One region of the Nocardia sp. NBC_01329 genome, then DNA from elsewhere that is predicted to be linked to it. Evidence: riboswitches for the same ligand, from Rfam matches in the RefSeq annotation. Region 1 holds a riboswitch; each other region holds the start of a gene.
The links. Region 1 has a riboswitch for cobalamin ahead of OG405_RS08445 (FecCD family ABC transporter permease). Riboswitches for the same ligand answer to the same signal wherever they lie in the genome.
Positions count from the first base shown of each region.

Region 2: another riboswitch for cobalamin. It lies ahead of OG405_RS15305 (FecCD family ABC transporter permease); the one in region 1 lies ahead of OG405_RS08445 (FecCD family ABC transporter permease).
Region 3: another riboswitch for cobalamin. It lies ahead of metE (5-methyltetrahydropteroyltriglutamate--homocysteine S-methyltransferase); the one in region 1 lies ahead of OG405_RS08445 (FecCD family ABC transporter permease).

Region 1 covers NZ_CP108381.1:1,802,349-1,807,285, reverse strand. The annotation lists gene prpD (2-methylcitrate dehydratase PrpD) at 1-253, opposite strand, end outside; gene OG405_RS08450 (short-chain fatty acyl-CoA regulator family protein) at 517-1,941, opposite strand; cobalamin riboswitch at 2,129-2,364, opposite strand; cobalamin riboswitch at 2,634-2,848, shown strand; gene OG405_RS08445 (FecCD family ABC transporter permease) at 2,956-4,008, shown strand; gene OG405_RS08440 (ABC transporter ATP-binding protein) at 4,008-4,778, shown strand; gene OG405_RS08435 (ABC transporter substrate-binding protein) at 4,779-4,937, shown strand, end outside.
Region 2 covers NZ_CP108381.1:3,407,711-3,412,647, reverse strand. The annotation lists gene OG405_RS15315 (ABC transporter substrate-binding protein) at 1-712, opposite strand, end outside; gene OG405_RS15310 (ABC transporter ATP-binding protein) at 713-1,483, opposite strand; gene OG405_RS15305 (FecCD family ABC transporter permease) at 1,483-2,535, opposite strand; cobalamin riboswitch at 2,645-2,856, opposite strand; gene OG405_RS15300 (hypothetical protein) at 2,908-3,273, shown strand; gene OG405_RS15295 (MFS transporter) at 3,581-4,937, opposite strand, start outside.
Region 3 covers NZ_CP108381.1:976,715-981,651, forward strand. The annotation lists gene metE (5-methyltetrahydropteroyltriglutamate--homocysteine S-methyltransferase) at 53-2,320, opposite strand; cobalamin riboswitch at 2,470-2,673, opposite strand; gene OG405_RS04590 (pyruvate carboxylase) at 2,983-4,937, shown strand, end outside.

The DNA of each region.
Region 1 (4,937 bases):
CGACACCGAAAACGGTCGCGCCCGGCTGATAGGGGTGCGCCAGCGCCTGGGCGCGAGCATTGGCGACCGGGCGCCGGGTCAGCGAGGCCGCGGCGACAGCCGCGTTGTCGATGATCCGGTTGACGATCATCTCCTCGGTTTCCGCGGCGACAGCCACCGGGTCGGTCGCCACCTCCGCGATCCGCCACGCCAGATGCTGCTCACGGGGAAAATGTTCCGCCGAGCGGTGGGTACGGACGAGATGATTCTTCACAGTCCTTGGCCTCCAGGGGATCGATGCATTGCGCTCGGTTCGGACGCTACCTACGCGGCAGAGCTGTGGAAATCCGTCGCAAAGAGCGAATTTTGTGGAGACTGACCTGCAAAGTTGCGGAATCTGTGGAGGCAGTGCCGGGACAGTATCGGAATCGGCGCGCGAGCGGACGCGCGTTCTCGATGTCACCCCGGATTCCTTCTCCGACGGAGGCGATCGCACGGGGACGACAGACACTGACTCGCTCGCCCGGTATCCGCCGGTCAGTCGGTCGATGCGGGTGCGTACGGGGTATTCGCCGGGCGGTTCTCATCGGCGGCAAGCGGACGTCCGATCTGGGGGAAGGCGCGCTGCGCGCACGCGGTGCGTTCGCAGACCCGGCACCCTGCGCCGATAGGAACAGCCGCGGCCGCATCGTGGATCGGAAGGCCGTGAGAATAGACAAGTTTATCGGCGAAGGCGAGGTCACATCCGAGACCGACAGCGAAATCCCGCGAAGGAGACAGATATCCGGGATTGCTCTCTCCGGTGGTGCGCGCCGACCACAGATAAGTACGTCCGTCGGGCATCTCCGCGATCTGCGTGCGAATCCGGCCCGGAGTGGCGAAAGCATCGTGCACCACCCACAGCGGACAACTGCCACCCGTACGGGAGAAATGGAAAGCAGTGGCGGACTGCCGTTTCGAGATATTGCCCGCACGATCTGTACGGACGAAGAAGAACGGCACACCGCGCTGCCCGCGCCGCTGCAGCGTCGACAGACGATGACACACTGTTTCGAAACCTACCTCGAATTGCGCGGCGAGCAAGTCGATGTCGTAACGCAACGCCTCCGCCGCGCCGAGAAACAGCCCGTACGGCAGAACGAGCGCGCCCGCGAAGTAATTGGCCAGCCCGATACGCAGCAGCCGCCGCGACTCCGCCGGCAGCGCCTCGGTCTCGGCGAGCAGAGCCTCGATCACCTCGGCCTGACTGAGGAACGCCAACTGAGTCGCCAACTGAAACGCGCGCTGCCCGGCGGTGAGGCGCCGCGCGAGCGTGAGCCTGCGCGCTCCCGGATCGTAGATCCTCTTGGGCCCGGGCCGCACCGGATCCTCCGACCGGATTCGCACCCCCACCCCGTGCTCGTCGCGCAGTAGTCGCGCCAGCTGCAGATCCAGACCGCCGATACTCAACCCGCTCGCGGCGAAGAGATCCTCGGCGGCGGCGTCGAGTGCGGGGATATGGTTGCGCCGGTCGTAGAAATAGTCGCGGACATCTTCATACGGCATCGCGGTGCGCAGATCCGGCATCGGACCGTCGAGCCCAGCAGTGAACTGCTCGAGCTGCCCGTTGGCCGCGCGCAGACGCCGGTGCTGCCTGATCAGCAACCGCGCCGCCGACGGCACTCGCGAAAGCAAATCATCCAGCTCGCTGCCGCTCACCGAAGCAGATTCGGGGTCCTCGGTGAACACCTCATGCAGATCTGCCAGCAACCGAGCATCGGTCTCCGGCGCGAAGAACCCCACCTCCAAGTCGAATGTCGATGTCAGACGCATCAGCACCGGCACCGTTAGCGGGCGCTGATCGTTCTCCAGCTGATTGACATAGCTCAGCGACAACCCGAGCGCCTTGGCCAGACCGGATTGCGACAGGCTCCGCTGCTCACGCAAGGCACGAAGTCGGCCACCGGCATACATCTTCTCCACAGCCAGGTTCCTTTCCGAGATCGGCACTCGCTCGCCCACGCGAAACCGCAACCGTCCTGTCCGCACCGGCCGTGCGGAGGCCGGCGATGGCCGGTGACCTCGAAGCATCAGCACGGACCTGAGCCGCAACCCGCATGCGGGAAATCGGCGTACCGCCCGATCCACGAGGCGACGACCGCCGGACACGTCGTGTCCGGCACAACCGGCAGGTCTTCGGACTCATGGGCACCGACCTCGATCGGTCGACTCGGGATCGGAAACACTCCCCGAGCTGGTACTACCACGCCATCGCTTCCCAGGACACAACCCAGTGCATGTGACGGCGGTCGCTCCCACTCACCGCTGCGGGACAGTTCCGGATTCCCACCGGATTCCCTCTCACCATCCGCTCGAAATCACCCGACCTCGAGTGGAAGGCTTCGACATCTCGCGCCATCACTGAAGCGCAAGACGAACCAGCTGCGCTCGCCAGAATATCCCTGCTGCGAAACACCGACCCAACAGGGCCGCAGCGCCACAACGCGCCAGGACCGGGTCGGCGCCCGGAAGCTACCGGAGCTCACCGGCATCCGGTGCCGCCGCAGAGTCCGACACCGCTTACCCGGCCCTGCCTCGAAGCAGCGAGGTGTTCTCGATGAGTCGCACGACCGAGGCCGGTGATCGAGAACACCGGCCTCCCTCGTGGGCTCGAATGCTAGTGTGACCAGGCGCTGGTTGCCGCTCGTCCCCGGACGGGCGGCTCGCAAGAGGGAATCCGGTGAGAATCCGGAGCTGCCCCGCAGCGGTATGTGGAAACGACCGCGGTCATCAGCACTGGGCGCCCGGCCCGGGAAGCGACCGCCAGTAGGCGACGCCTTCCAGCGTCATGTCCACGAGTCCGAAGACCTGCCCGCGTGGTCGCGCCGACGGCGCGGTCTTCGGTCGACTCCGAGGGAGCGGTTGACGAGATATGGGTCGTAAGGCGCTCTCCTCTGCGCACATCTGTTTCGAGACAGTGCGGGTAGAGCTGGATCGATGAGAACTGTCGAGAGGCGCCGACCGGCGGTCGCCGTGCTCGCCGCCGGTTTGATCGCGGCGCTCGCGTTGGTCTCCGTGCTGGCATTGGCGCTGGGTGCGGCGCACATTCCCTGGCGTGACACGGTCTGGTTCCTATGGGCCGAACTCACCGGCGCGACGGTGGTCGCCGGCGATATCGCCGACTATCGGATCGTCGTCGATTCGCGTCTGCCTCGCGTGTTGCTGGCGGCTCTGGTCGGGGGCGGTCTCGGCGGAGTCGGGTTGCTGGTGCAGGCGATGGTTCGTAACGCTCTCGCCGACCCTTATGTCCTCGGTATCTCCTCCGGTGCGTCGGTGGGCGCCACCGCAGTCGTACTCTTCGGGGCCTTCGGCGCGTTGGGGATCTACGCATTGTCGACGGCGGCCTTCGCCGGGGCGCTGGGCGCGACTGTGCTGGTCTATCTGATGGCGCGCTCGGCCGCCGGGCTGGTACCGCTGCGACTGGTGCTCACCGGTACCGCCATCGGCTACGGGTTCTCCGCCGCGACGACGGTGCTGGTGTTCATGGCCCCGCACGGCGATGCCGCCCGTTCAGTGATGTTCTGGCTGCTCGGAAGCCTGGCGGGGGCCACCTGGCAGATGGTGCCCCTCGTCGCCGCGGTCACCGTGATCGGACTGGTGGTGATCGCCGTGTACGCGCGACACCTCAACGCGCTGTCGATGGGAGACGAGGTCGGCGCCGCACTGGGGATGAACGCTGCCAGGTTCCGGCTGTCCCTGTTCGTGGTCTCCGCCGCGATGACAGGCTGTTTCGTCGCGGTATGCGGGGCGATCGGCTTCGTCGGACTGGTGGTTCCCCATATCGCCAGACTGCTGGTGGGCGCCGACCACCGGCGCCTCACCATCGTGACACCGCTGCTGGGCGCGGTGTTCCTGGTGACCGCGGACCTGTTGGCGCGCACGCTCATCCCACCGCAGGAATTACCGCTGGGCGCGATCACCGCAGCGGTGGGCGTTCCCGTATTCGTGCTGTTGATGCGCCGTCGCGGCGCACTGGTGGAGCACGGCTGATGCGGGTCGACTACGAGGATGTCACCGTCGAGTTCGACGGCACGACGGTTGTCGAGGCGGTGACCCTGGCCGCCGCGCCGGGGCAGTTCATCGGCATTGTGGGCCCGAACGGCAGCGGTAAGTCCACCCTGCTGCGCTGCCTCTACCGGGCACTGTCACCGACAGCGGGACGAATCCTGGTCGACGATAGGGATGTCTCGACGATCAGTATGCGGGAGAACGCCCGTCAGGTAGCGGCGCTGACCCAGGATACGAACACCCCGTTCGACTTCACCGCCGCCGAGGTCGTCGCCACCGGGCGTCTGCCGCATACCGCGCTGCTGCGCGGGACGCAGCGACACGATCGGGAGATCTGCTCCGCGGCGATGGCCACGGCCGATATCGGTCATCTCGCGGCGCGCGGATTCCTGACTCTGTCCGGCGGTGAGCGCCAACGGGTTCTGATCGCGCGGGCGCTCGCCCAGCAGCCGCGAGTTCTGGTCCTGGACGAGCCGACCAATCACCTCGACGTCCATCACCAGTACAGCGTGCTGTCCGCGGCGCGAGGTCTGGGCATCACTGTGGTCGCGGCGCTGCACGACCTCAACCTGGCCGCCCAGCATTGCGACCGGATCTTCGTCCTGTACAGGGGCCGGCTCGTTTGTTCGGGCCCCCCGGATGAGGTGATCACCGCAGAGGTGATCACCCGTTGGTTCTCGATCGGCGGCCATATCGTCAGCCATCCCCGGCTGGGCGTCCCGCAGATCATCTTCGATCAGAAGGAACGATAGATGAGACCATCCCGGCTGATCACGGCCGTCGCTGTCGGGTGCGCGATTGTCACGACAGCGTGCGGCGCCGACGTGCAGGAGGCGCCGAAGGGCGCGGTCGGCGCGTCGGTGACGGTGACCAACTGTGACGCTCCGCTCACCATCGACGGTATTCCCGAG
Region 2 (4,937 bases), 1.6 Mb from region 1:
GGATGATTTGTGACGGCGCGGCGGTACGGCCCGAGGTGAACGGTTCCGGTGTCGCGCTGTCGAACAGAAAAACGCGGGCCGGTTCCTGTCCGGCAGGTGCGCCGTCCGCGGCTGCGGCGACCTGGTCACGGTATCGGGAGATAAGTTCGTCCGCCTCGTCGCGCACGCCGAATATCTCGCCGAGGTTGGTCAGGTCCGTATACAGGGCGTCGAGCGGTTCCATCACCCCGCGGCGCTTCGTTCCGGGTTGCCGGCAGGCCTCGGTCAACTGATAGGGCACCGCGCCGATCGAGCGCACCCAGTCCGGGGTGAGACCCGTGGACTCCTTGAACCCGTAGTTCCAGCCGGCGAAGACGAAATCGGGGGCCGCGGCCTGGACGACCTCGCGGGTGAAGGCGTCACCCAGCGGTGGAACGCGTTCGAAATCGGCCCGCCACGGCGAGGTGGCGATATCGCGTTCCTTGCCGGGATAGCTGGTGTAGCCGACCAGTCGATCCGCGAGGCCGAGGGCGAGCATCATCTCGGTGATCCCGGTGTCGTTGGTGACCACGCGCTCGGGAACGCCGTCGACGGTGAGCGGAGCGCCGCAGTTGGTGACCGTCACCGACTCGCCGCTCGCGTTCTTCGGGGCCTCCTGCACCTCGGCGCCGCACGCTGTCGTACCGAGTACGCACGCGACAGCGATCGCCGTGATCAGCCGGGATGATCTCATCTATTGTTCCTTCTCATCGAAGATGATCTGCGGGACGCCCAGCCTGGGGTGCATCACGATATGGCCGCCGATCGAGAACCAACGAGTGATCACCTCCGCGGTGATCACCTCACTCGGGTGGCCCGAACATACGAGCCGGCCCTTGTGCAGGACGAAGATCCGATCACAGTGCTGGGCGGCCAGGTTCAGGTCGTGTAGCGCCGCGACCACGGTGATGCCCAGACCTCGCGCCGCGGACAGCACGCTGAATTGGTGATGAACGTCGAGGTGATTGGTCGGCTCGTCCAGGACGAGCACTCGGGGCTGCTGGGCGAGCGCACGCGCGATCAGGACTCGTTGGCGTTCACCGCCGGAGAGCGATAGGAAGCCGCGCGTCGCGAGCTGACCGATATCGGCTGATTCCATCGCCGCGGAGCAGATCTCCCGGTCGCGTCGCTGTGTGCCGCGCAGCAGTGCGGTATGTGGCAGGCGTCCGGTGGCCACGACCTCGGCGGCGGTGAAATCGAACGGGGTGTTCGTATCCTGGGTCAGCGCCGCTACCTGACGGGCGTTCTCCCGCATGCTGATCGCCGAGATATTCGTCCCGTCGACCAGGACTCGTCCCGTCGCCGGTGACAGCGCCCGGTAGAGGCAGCGCAACAGGGTGGACTTACCGCTGCCGTTCGGGCCCACGACGCCGATGAACTGTCCCGGTTCGGCAGCCAGGGTCACCGACTCGAGGACCCTCGTGCCGTCGAACTCGACCGTGACGCTTTCGTAGTCGACGCGCATCAGCCGTGCTCCACCAGTGCGCCGCGGCGTCGCATCAACAGCACGAATACGGGGACTCCCACCGCCGCGGTGATGGCGCCAAGGGGTAATTCCTGCGGTGGGATGAGTGTCCGTGCCAACAGGTCCGCGGTCACCAGGAATACCGCGCCCAGCAGCGGTGTCACGATGGTGAGTCGCCGATGGTCGGCGCCCACCAGCAGCCTGGCGATATGGGGAACCACGAGTCCGACGAAGCCGATTGCCCCGCATATCGCGACGAAGCATCCGGTCATCGCGGCGGAGGCGACGAACAGGAACAGCCGGAAGCGGGAGGCGTTCATCCCGAGTGCGGCGCCGACCTCGTCGCCCATCGACAGTGCGTTGAGGTGTCGTGCATACACGGCGATGACCGTCAGTCCGGTCGCGGCCACGGCGGCGACCAGGGGAACCATCTGCCAGGTCGCTCCGGCCAAGCTCCCGAGCAGCCAGAACATCACCGAGCGGGCGGCATCTCCGTGCGGGGCGAGGAATACCAGCACCGTCGTCGCTGCGGAGAAGCCGTAGCCGATGGCGGTGCCGGTGAGGACCAGCCGCAGCGGTACCAGCCCGGCGGCCGACCGCGCCATCAGGTACACGAGCAGCGTGGCGCCGAGTGCCCCGGCGAAGGCCGCGGTGGAGAGTGCGTAGATGCCGAGCGCGCCGAAGGCTCCGAAGAGTACGACCGCGGTGGCGCCCACCGATGCTCCTGAGGAGATTCCGAGAACGTAGGGGTCGGCGAGCGCGTTTCGCACCATGGCCTGTACCAGCAGCCCGACCCCGCCGAGACCGGCCCCGACGAGCGCCGCCAACAACACCCGGGGCAGCCGGGAGTCGACGACGATCCGATAGTTCGCCACATCGCCGGCCGTCACGGTGCCGCCGGTGAGTTCGGCCCACAGGAACCACACGGTGTCACGCCAGGGGATATGTGCCGCGCCCAGTGCCAGCGCGAGGACGGAGACCACCGCAAGCGCCGCGATCAGGACAGGTACCAGCACGGCGACCGACAGCCGCCGCCTCTTGACAGTTCTCATCGGACCGGCGCTACCTTGCCGTCCCGCTCTGGGGTGCGCGAACGCATGCACGCGCCGCGCAGCTCATATCTGGTCAACCGCTCCCTCGGAGTCGACAGGGGACCGCGCCGTCGGCTCGGTCACGCGGGCAGGTCTTCGGGCTCGTGGACACGATGCCGGACGGCGTCACCTACTGACGGTCGCTTCCCGGGTTGTGCGCCCAGTGCTCATGACCGCGGTCGTTTCCACATACCGCTGCGGGGCAGCTCCGGATTCCCACCGGATTCCCTCTTACGAACCGCCCGTCACGGACGGGCGGTAACCAGCGCGCCGTCACCCTAGCAGCCGCTGGGGCCGTTCATCCTGCTGGCGGTCACCGGTCTGGTCTGGACGGTGGGTGCGTTCGTATTCCTGGCGCGGCGGATGCTGCCCGATTTCTGGTTCGAACGTGGTGTCGCCGATGTCGGTCAGGCGATGGGTGTGACTTCCACGGGTCTGATTCTGCTGCGGGTGGTCGACCCGGATCTGAAAACCCCTGCGTATCAGGCTTTCGGCTATAAGCAGCTGATCATGGAGCCGTTCTTCGGTGGTGGACTGGTGACTGCGGGCGTTATTCCGATCATCGCCAACTTCGGCGTCGGCTGGTTGCTCGCCGGGACGGTCGCGCTGTTCGTGGGCGCACTCGCCGCCGGCCTGTTGTACTTCGGTCGCCGCCCTATCGCCACTTCTACGTCGGAGCCGGCCACCGTCTCACCGTGACATTCGCGGTAGCGGCATGTCCCGGCGCCCGAAACAGGCGCCGGGACATAGTGCTTCGGGGTTTTCCCGGCCTCGTCGGTCCGTGTGTTCAGCAACTCGACGAAGCCCGGCCGGGTAGCCGTCGGCCGCGTGAGACCTCGACGTAGTTGCCGGTTCAATATGTCGACGTGCCACAGCGCGCCGTCGTCGCCTGACCCGGCACGCCGGCCATAAAGCCGGCTTCTGGCAGGCTGTACCTACGTAGCTGCTCGACGCGGTCGACGTGCCTTCCGGTGGCGTGGCGCACATGATGAAGCGGCCGGTTTCATCAGCGGGAGGTGGGGGGTTTGATCGTGCGGATGACAACGAGTGCGATCAGGAAGGCGAGTGCGGTGAAGCCGGTTCCTGCGGCGAATGCGGTGGCGATCCCGTGTGCCTGGACGTCGGGTGGCAGGTCGTTGCCCTCGGCACCGCCCATGTCACGAATCGCTGTGCCGAATGCTGTCACCAGTACGGCGAACCCGAGTGCGCCGCCGCCGATCCACTGCATGGTCTGTAGTGCTCCGGATGCGGCGCCCGTGTCCTGTGGTGCGACCCCGGACAGGATGGTGATCGTCAGCGGGACGGTGGTGAGGCCCACTCCGATACCGGCCAACAGTAGGGGGCCGAGCACCGCTGTCAGGTAGCCGCTGTCGGTGTGGAGTTGGGTGAGCCAGAGCATCGCTGCGGTCGCCAGGGCGGCGCCCGCGACCATTACCACCTTGGTGCCGAAACGCTGCACCAATCGTGGCACGGCATACACGGTCGCGAAGACTGCGACTGTCAGTGGCAGGAATGCGAGTCCGGTGCGCACCGGACTGTAGCCGCGGATGTCCCGCAGGAACTGCGTCATGAAATAGATGATGTCGAACAGGGTGGTCGGCACCAGTAGCATGTTGATATAGGCGCCGGCCCGGTTGCGGTCGGTGAACAACCGCAGCGGCAGGATCGGTTGTGCCGCGCGCGACTCGTTGACTACGAACACAGCGACCAACACCGCACCGGTGGCGCAGAATCCGATCGTTTGCGAGTCGGACCAGCCGTGGGCGGAGGCGCGGATGAATCCGTAGACCACAGCGCCGATGCCTGTGGTGCCCAGGAGAGCGCCGGGCATGTCGAAGCGGCCGGGACGGCGTTCGGTCTCATCGATGAACAGCAGTGCGAGTACGGCTATGGCCAATCCGATGGGTACGTTGATGAAGAACACCCATCGCCAGTTCGCGTAGTGGGTGAGGATGCCGCCGAGGATCAGTCCGGTGGCGAGGCTGACGCTGAACATCGCGGAGAATAGACCGAGCGCACGGTTGCGGCGTGGGCCCTCCGCGAAGTTCGTCGCGATCAGGGCGAGCACACTCGGCGCGGCGAAGGCCCCGCCCAAACCCTGCACGACTCGTGCCGCAATGAGCCAGGCGGGGCCGGTGGCCAGGCCGCCGGCGAGCGAAGCCACGGTGAATATGAGCACTCCGCCCACGAAGCAGACACGGCGGCCGAGGATGTCGCCGGCCCGGCCACCCAGCAGTAACAGGCCGCCGAAGGCGAGCGTATAGGCGTTGAATACCCAGGCAAGATCGGTAGTGGAGCAGTTCAGGTCGGCGCGGACGTCGGGCAGCGCGATATTGACGATAGTGACATCCAGCCCGATCATC
Region 3 (4,937 bases), 830 kb from region 1:
GGAGAGCTGAACGGCCCGGGTCGCGCCGTGTGACGCGACCCGGGCCGGAGATTCACCGCACGCTACGGGCAGCGGCCACCATATTGCGCAGGGAGGCTTCCACCTCGGCGGGGCCGCGGGTTTTCAGACCGCAGTCGGGATTGACCCAGAGGCGTTCGGCCGGAACCGCTTTCAGCGCCGCGCGCAGGGACGCGGTAATTTCTTCGACGCCGGGGACCCGGGGCGAGTGGATATCGTAGACACCGGGCCCCACCCCGGCGTCGAAGCCCGACGCGTTCAGATCGTCCAGAACCTCCATATGTGATCGGGCGGCCTCGATCGAGGTCACGTCGGCGTCCAGTCCGGCGATCGCCTCGATCACCTCGCCGAATTCCGAATAGCACAGGTGCGTGTGGATCTGCACGGAGTCGGCCACCCCGGAGGTCGCCAACCGGAACGCGTCCACCGACCAGTCCAGGTACGCCCGCTGATCGGCGGTGCGCAGTGGTAGCAGTTCACGCAGGGCCGGTTCGTCGACCTGGACGATCCGGATACCGGCGCTCTGCAGATCCACCGTCTCGTCCCGGATGGCCAGGGCAACCTGCCGAGCCGAGTCCGCCAGGGGCTGGTCGTCGCGGACGAAGGACCAGGCCAGGATAGTGACCGGACCGGTGAGCATGCCCTTGACCGGTTTATCGGTGAGCGACTGCGCGTAGGTGATCCAGTCCACCGTCATCGCGGCGGGGCGGGAGACATCGCCGAACAGGATCGGCGGGCGTACGCAGCGAGTGCCGTAGGACTGCACCCAGCCCAGTTCCGTGGCCGCGAATCCGTCGAGCTGTTCGGCGAAGTACTGCACCATATCGTTGCGTTCCGGTTCGCCGTGTACCAGTACATCGAGCTCCAGCTTCTCCTGGAGCGCGATGACCTCGCTGATCTCCGCCCGCATCCGCCGCACATACTCGGCTCGGTCGATCTCGCCGGAGCGCAGTGCCGCGCGGGCCAGCCGGATCGCCGAGGTCTGTGGGTAGGAGCCGATAGTGGTGGTGGGCAGGGCGGGGAGCCGCAGCCGATCCTGTTGCAGGGACCGGCGCTGTTCGGCGGGCGCCCGCCGAACAGCATCCGGGCCCAGTGCCGCCAGCCGCGCGCGTACCTGCGCGTTGCCGATCCGCGGATCGTCTCGGCGGCTCGCCGCGGCGGCGCGAGCAGCCGCCAGTTCCGCTGCGACGGCCTCGGTCCCGGAATTCAGACCACTGGCCAGCACCCGCACCTCGGCGGTCTTCTCGGCACCGAAGGCGAGCCAGGAACGCAGCGCGTCGTCGAGCCGGGCCTCCACCGCCAGCGAGTAGGGGACGTGCAGCAGTGAGCACGAGGTGGAGACCGCCAGAGACCGCACACTGCCCAGCAGTGCGGCCAGTGTCGACAGCGCGGCGTCCAGATCGGTGCGCCACACGTTGCGGCCGTCGACCACACCCGCGACGAGCAGTTTGTGTGCCAGTGCGGGAATCGCCGCGACCGCGGCGATATCGGCACCCGCGACCAGATCGACCGCGATACCTTCGATATCGGTCCCGGCCAGAGCATCCAGCGCCGGCCCCGGATGGCCGAAGTAGGTGGCGACCAGGATGGCCGGGCGGTTCTCCGATTCCGTCAGTTCCGTGTAGACGTGACGCAGTGTCGCTATCTCGGCCTCGGTGAGATCGGTGACCAGAGCGGGCTCGTCGAGCTGCACCCACTTCGCCCCCGCTTCGGCCAGCAGCCGCAGCAGCTCCCGGTACAGCGGGATCAGTTCCCCGACGCGGTCCAGGGCCGCCCCGCCGGTGGCCTTGGCGAGTTTCAGGAAGGTGACCGGCCCGATGACCACGGGCCGTGCCGCGACGCCCGATTCGATCGCCTCCGCCACCTGCTCCAGCAGATCGCCGGGATGCAGAGTGAAGGTCGTCTCCGGACCGAGTTCGGGGACCAGATAGTGGTAGTTCGTATCGAACCACTTGGTCATCTCCAGCGGTTCCACCGATTCGTTGCCGCGGGCGGCCGCGAAATAGCGGTCCAGCGGATTCTCGATATCGGCCACCCGGGTCGGCAGGGCGCCCAGTAGGGCGGCCGTATCGAGCATCTGGTCGTAGTAGGAGAAGGTGCCGACGGGGATCGAATCCAGGCCGGCGGCAGCCAGCTCGGCGTACTGATCGCGGCGCAATGCGCGCCCGGTCTCGTGCAGCTGCGCCGCGTCGATGCGCCCGTTCCAGTAGGACTCGATCGCGCGTTTGAGCTCCCGGCGCGGGCCCACCCGGGGAAGTCCGAGAACCGTTGCGGTGAACGGGCTCTGCGAAATAACAGTCACGGTGTTCTCCAGTGCTGAAGTTCGACGGCCATCGCCGTTCACGGACGCACGGCACCGATGAGACCCCGGACGACCCGGCCGCAAGGGCAGGTCGAAATGTCAGCACTGGTGGCGGCGCCTGATCCACGAGGCGGTGGCCACCGGATACGGCGTACCCGGTACAACCGGCAGGTCTTCGGACTCGCGGGCACCGGCCGTTACGGCCGACCTACTGGCCGTCGCTTCCCAGGCTGTACGGCCCAGTGCTGATGACGGCGGTCGTTCCTGCTCACCGCTGCGGGACAGTTCCGGATTCCCACCGGATTCCCTCTCACCCGCGTATTGCGGGCTTCGGCGCCGGGGGCGGACGTTCGGGGCTCCTCGTCGTCCGGCCGGCGGACCAGCTGCGTGGACCACAATAACGTGGACGCGCCGAGCTGCCCAGGGCGGTCCGGACGGTGCCCGGTCGCATTCGGCTTCGCATACCTTCGCAAGATCGGCCGAGCGCCCTGGACTGGCGGGATATCGCGGCGGCGGAGGATACGTACAGGCCTGGGTCGTTGTCGGTGAGATATGACGGTGCTATGAACAAGACTTCGCAGCGTTGCCATACGCGCTTGTGAAGATCCTGCCAAGTGGACTTCGCTGTCGATCCTGGATGCGGCGCCGGGTACGTTGGTTCAATGTTCTCGAAAGTCTTGGTTGCCAACCGCGGCGAAATCGCCATCCGAGCCTTCCGCGCGGCATACGAGCTCGGTGTCGGGACGGTTGCCGTCTTCCCGCACGAAGACCGCAATTCGGTCCACCGCCTGAAGGCCGACGAGGCATACGAGATCGGGGAGGAAGGCCATCCGGTCCGCGCCTACCTCTCGGTCGAGGCGATCATCGAGGCCGCCGAGACAGCGGGTGCCGACGCGATCTACCCGGGGTACGGGTTCCTGTCGGAGAATCCGGATCTGGCCGCGGCATGCGCGCGGGAGGGGATCACCTTCATCGGCCCCTCCGCCGAAGTCCTCGAACTGGCCGGTAACAAGGCGCGCGCGATCGCCGCGGCGAAGGCGGCCGGGCTGCCGGTGCTGAATTCGAGCGCGCCCTCGGCCGATCTGGCGGAGCTGCTCGCGGCGTCGGAGTCCATGGAGTTCCCGATATTCGTGAAGGCCGTCGCCGGTGGCGGCGGGCGCGGAATGCGCCGGGTCGCCGAGCGGTCCGGACTGCGGGAGGCGATCGAGGCGGCTTCGCGCGAGGCGGAGTCGGCATTCGGCGATCCGACGGTGTTCCTGGAGCAGGCTGTGGTCAATCCGCGCCATATCGAGGTGCAGATCCTGGCCGATACCCAGGGCAATGTCATGCATCTGTTCGAGCGCGACTGTTCGCTGCAACGGCGGCATCAGAAGGTGATCGAGCTGGCCCCGGCGCCGAACCTGGACCCGGAACTGCGGGACCGGATCTGCGCGGACGCGGTGGCCTTCGCCCGGCAGATCGGGTACAGCTGCGCGGGCACCGTGGAATTCCTGCTCGACGAGCGCGGCAACCACGTGTTCATCGAGATGAACCCGCGGATCCAGGTGGAACATACGGTGACCGAGGAGATCACCGATGTGGACCTGGTGCAGTCCCAGTTGCGGATCGCGGCCGGCGAGAGTCTGGCGGATCTGGGGTTGAGCCAGGACAAGGTCACCATCCGGGGCGCGGCCCTGCAGTGCCGGATCACCACCGAGGATCCGGCGAACGGTTTCCGTCCCGATACCGGCCGCATCACCGCGTACCGCACCCCCGGCGGCGCCGGGATCCGGCTCGACGGTGGCGCCAATCTCGGCGCCGAGATCGGGGCCTACTTCGATTCCATGCTGGTCAAACTCACCTGCCGGGGCCGGGAATTCCCGGCCGCGGTGGCCCGTGCGCGGCGTGCGCTGATGGAGTTCCGTATCCGCGGCGTCACCACCAATATCCCGTTCCTGCTCGCTGTCCTCGACGACGAGGATTTCACCGCGGGCCGGATCACCACGTCGTTCATCGACGAACGGCCGGAACTGCTGGCTACGCGTGAGCCGGCCGACCGCGGCACCAAGATCCTGAACTACCTCGCCGATGTGACCGTGAACAAACCGCACGGTGCTCGGCCGACCGCGGTGTATCCGCACGACAAACTGCCCGCGATCGATCTGTCGGTGCCGCCGCCGGACGGTTCGCGGCAGAGGTTGCTGACGCTGGGCCCCGAAGGTTTCGCCCGGGCACTGCGGGAGCAGAAGGCGGTCGGGGTCACCGACACCACGTTCCGGGACGCCCATCAGTCGCTGCTGGCGACCCGGGTGCGGACCAACGGATTGCTGGATGTGGCCGGGCATGTGGCGCGACTGACCCCGGAGCTGTTGTCGATCGAGGCATGGGGTGGGGCGACCTACGATGTGGCGTTGCGATTCTTGTACGAAGACCCGTGGGAGCGGCTGGCGGCGCTGCGCGAGGCGATCCCGAACATCTGCCTGCAGATGCTCCTGCGCGGCCGCAACACCGTCGGATACACGCCTTACCCGGAGCGGGTGACCCGGGCTTTCGTGGCCGAGGCCACCGAGACCGGGATCGATATCTTCCGGATCTTCGACGCCCTGAACAATGTCGACCAGATGCGCCCGGCGATCGA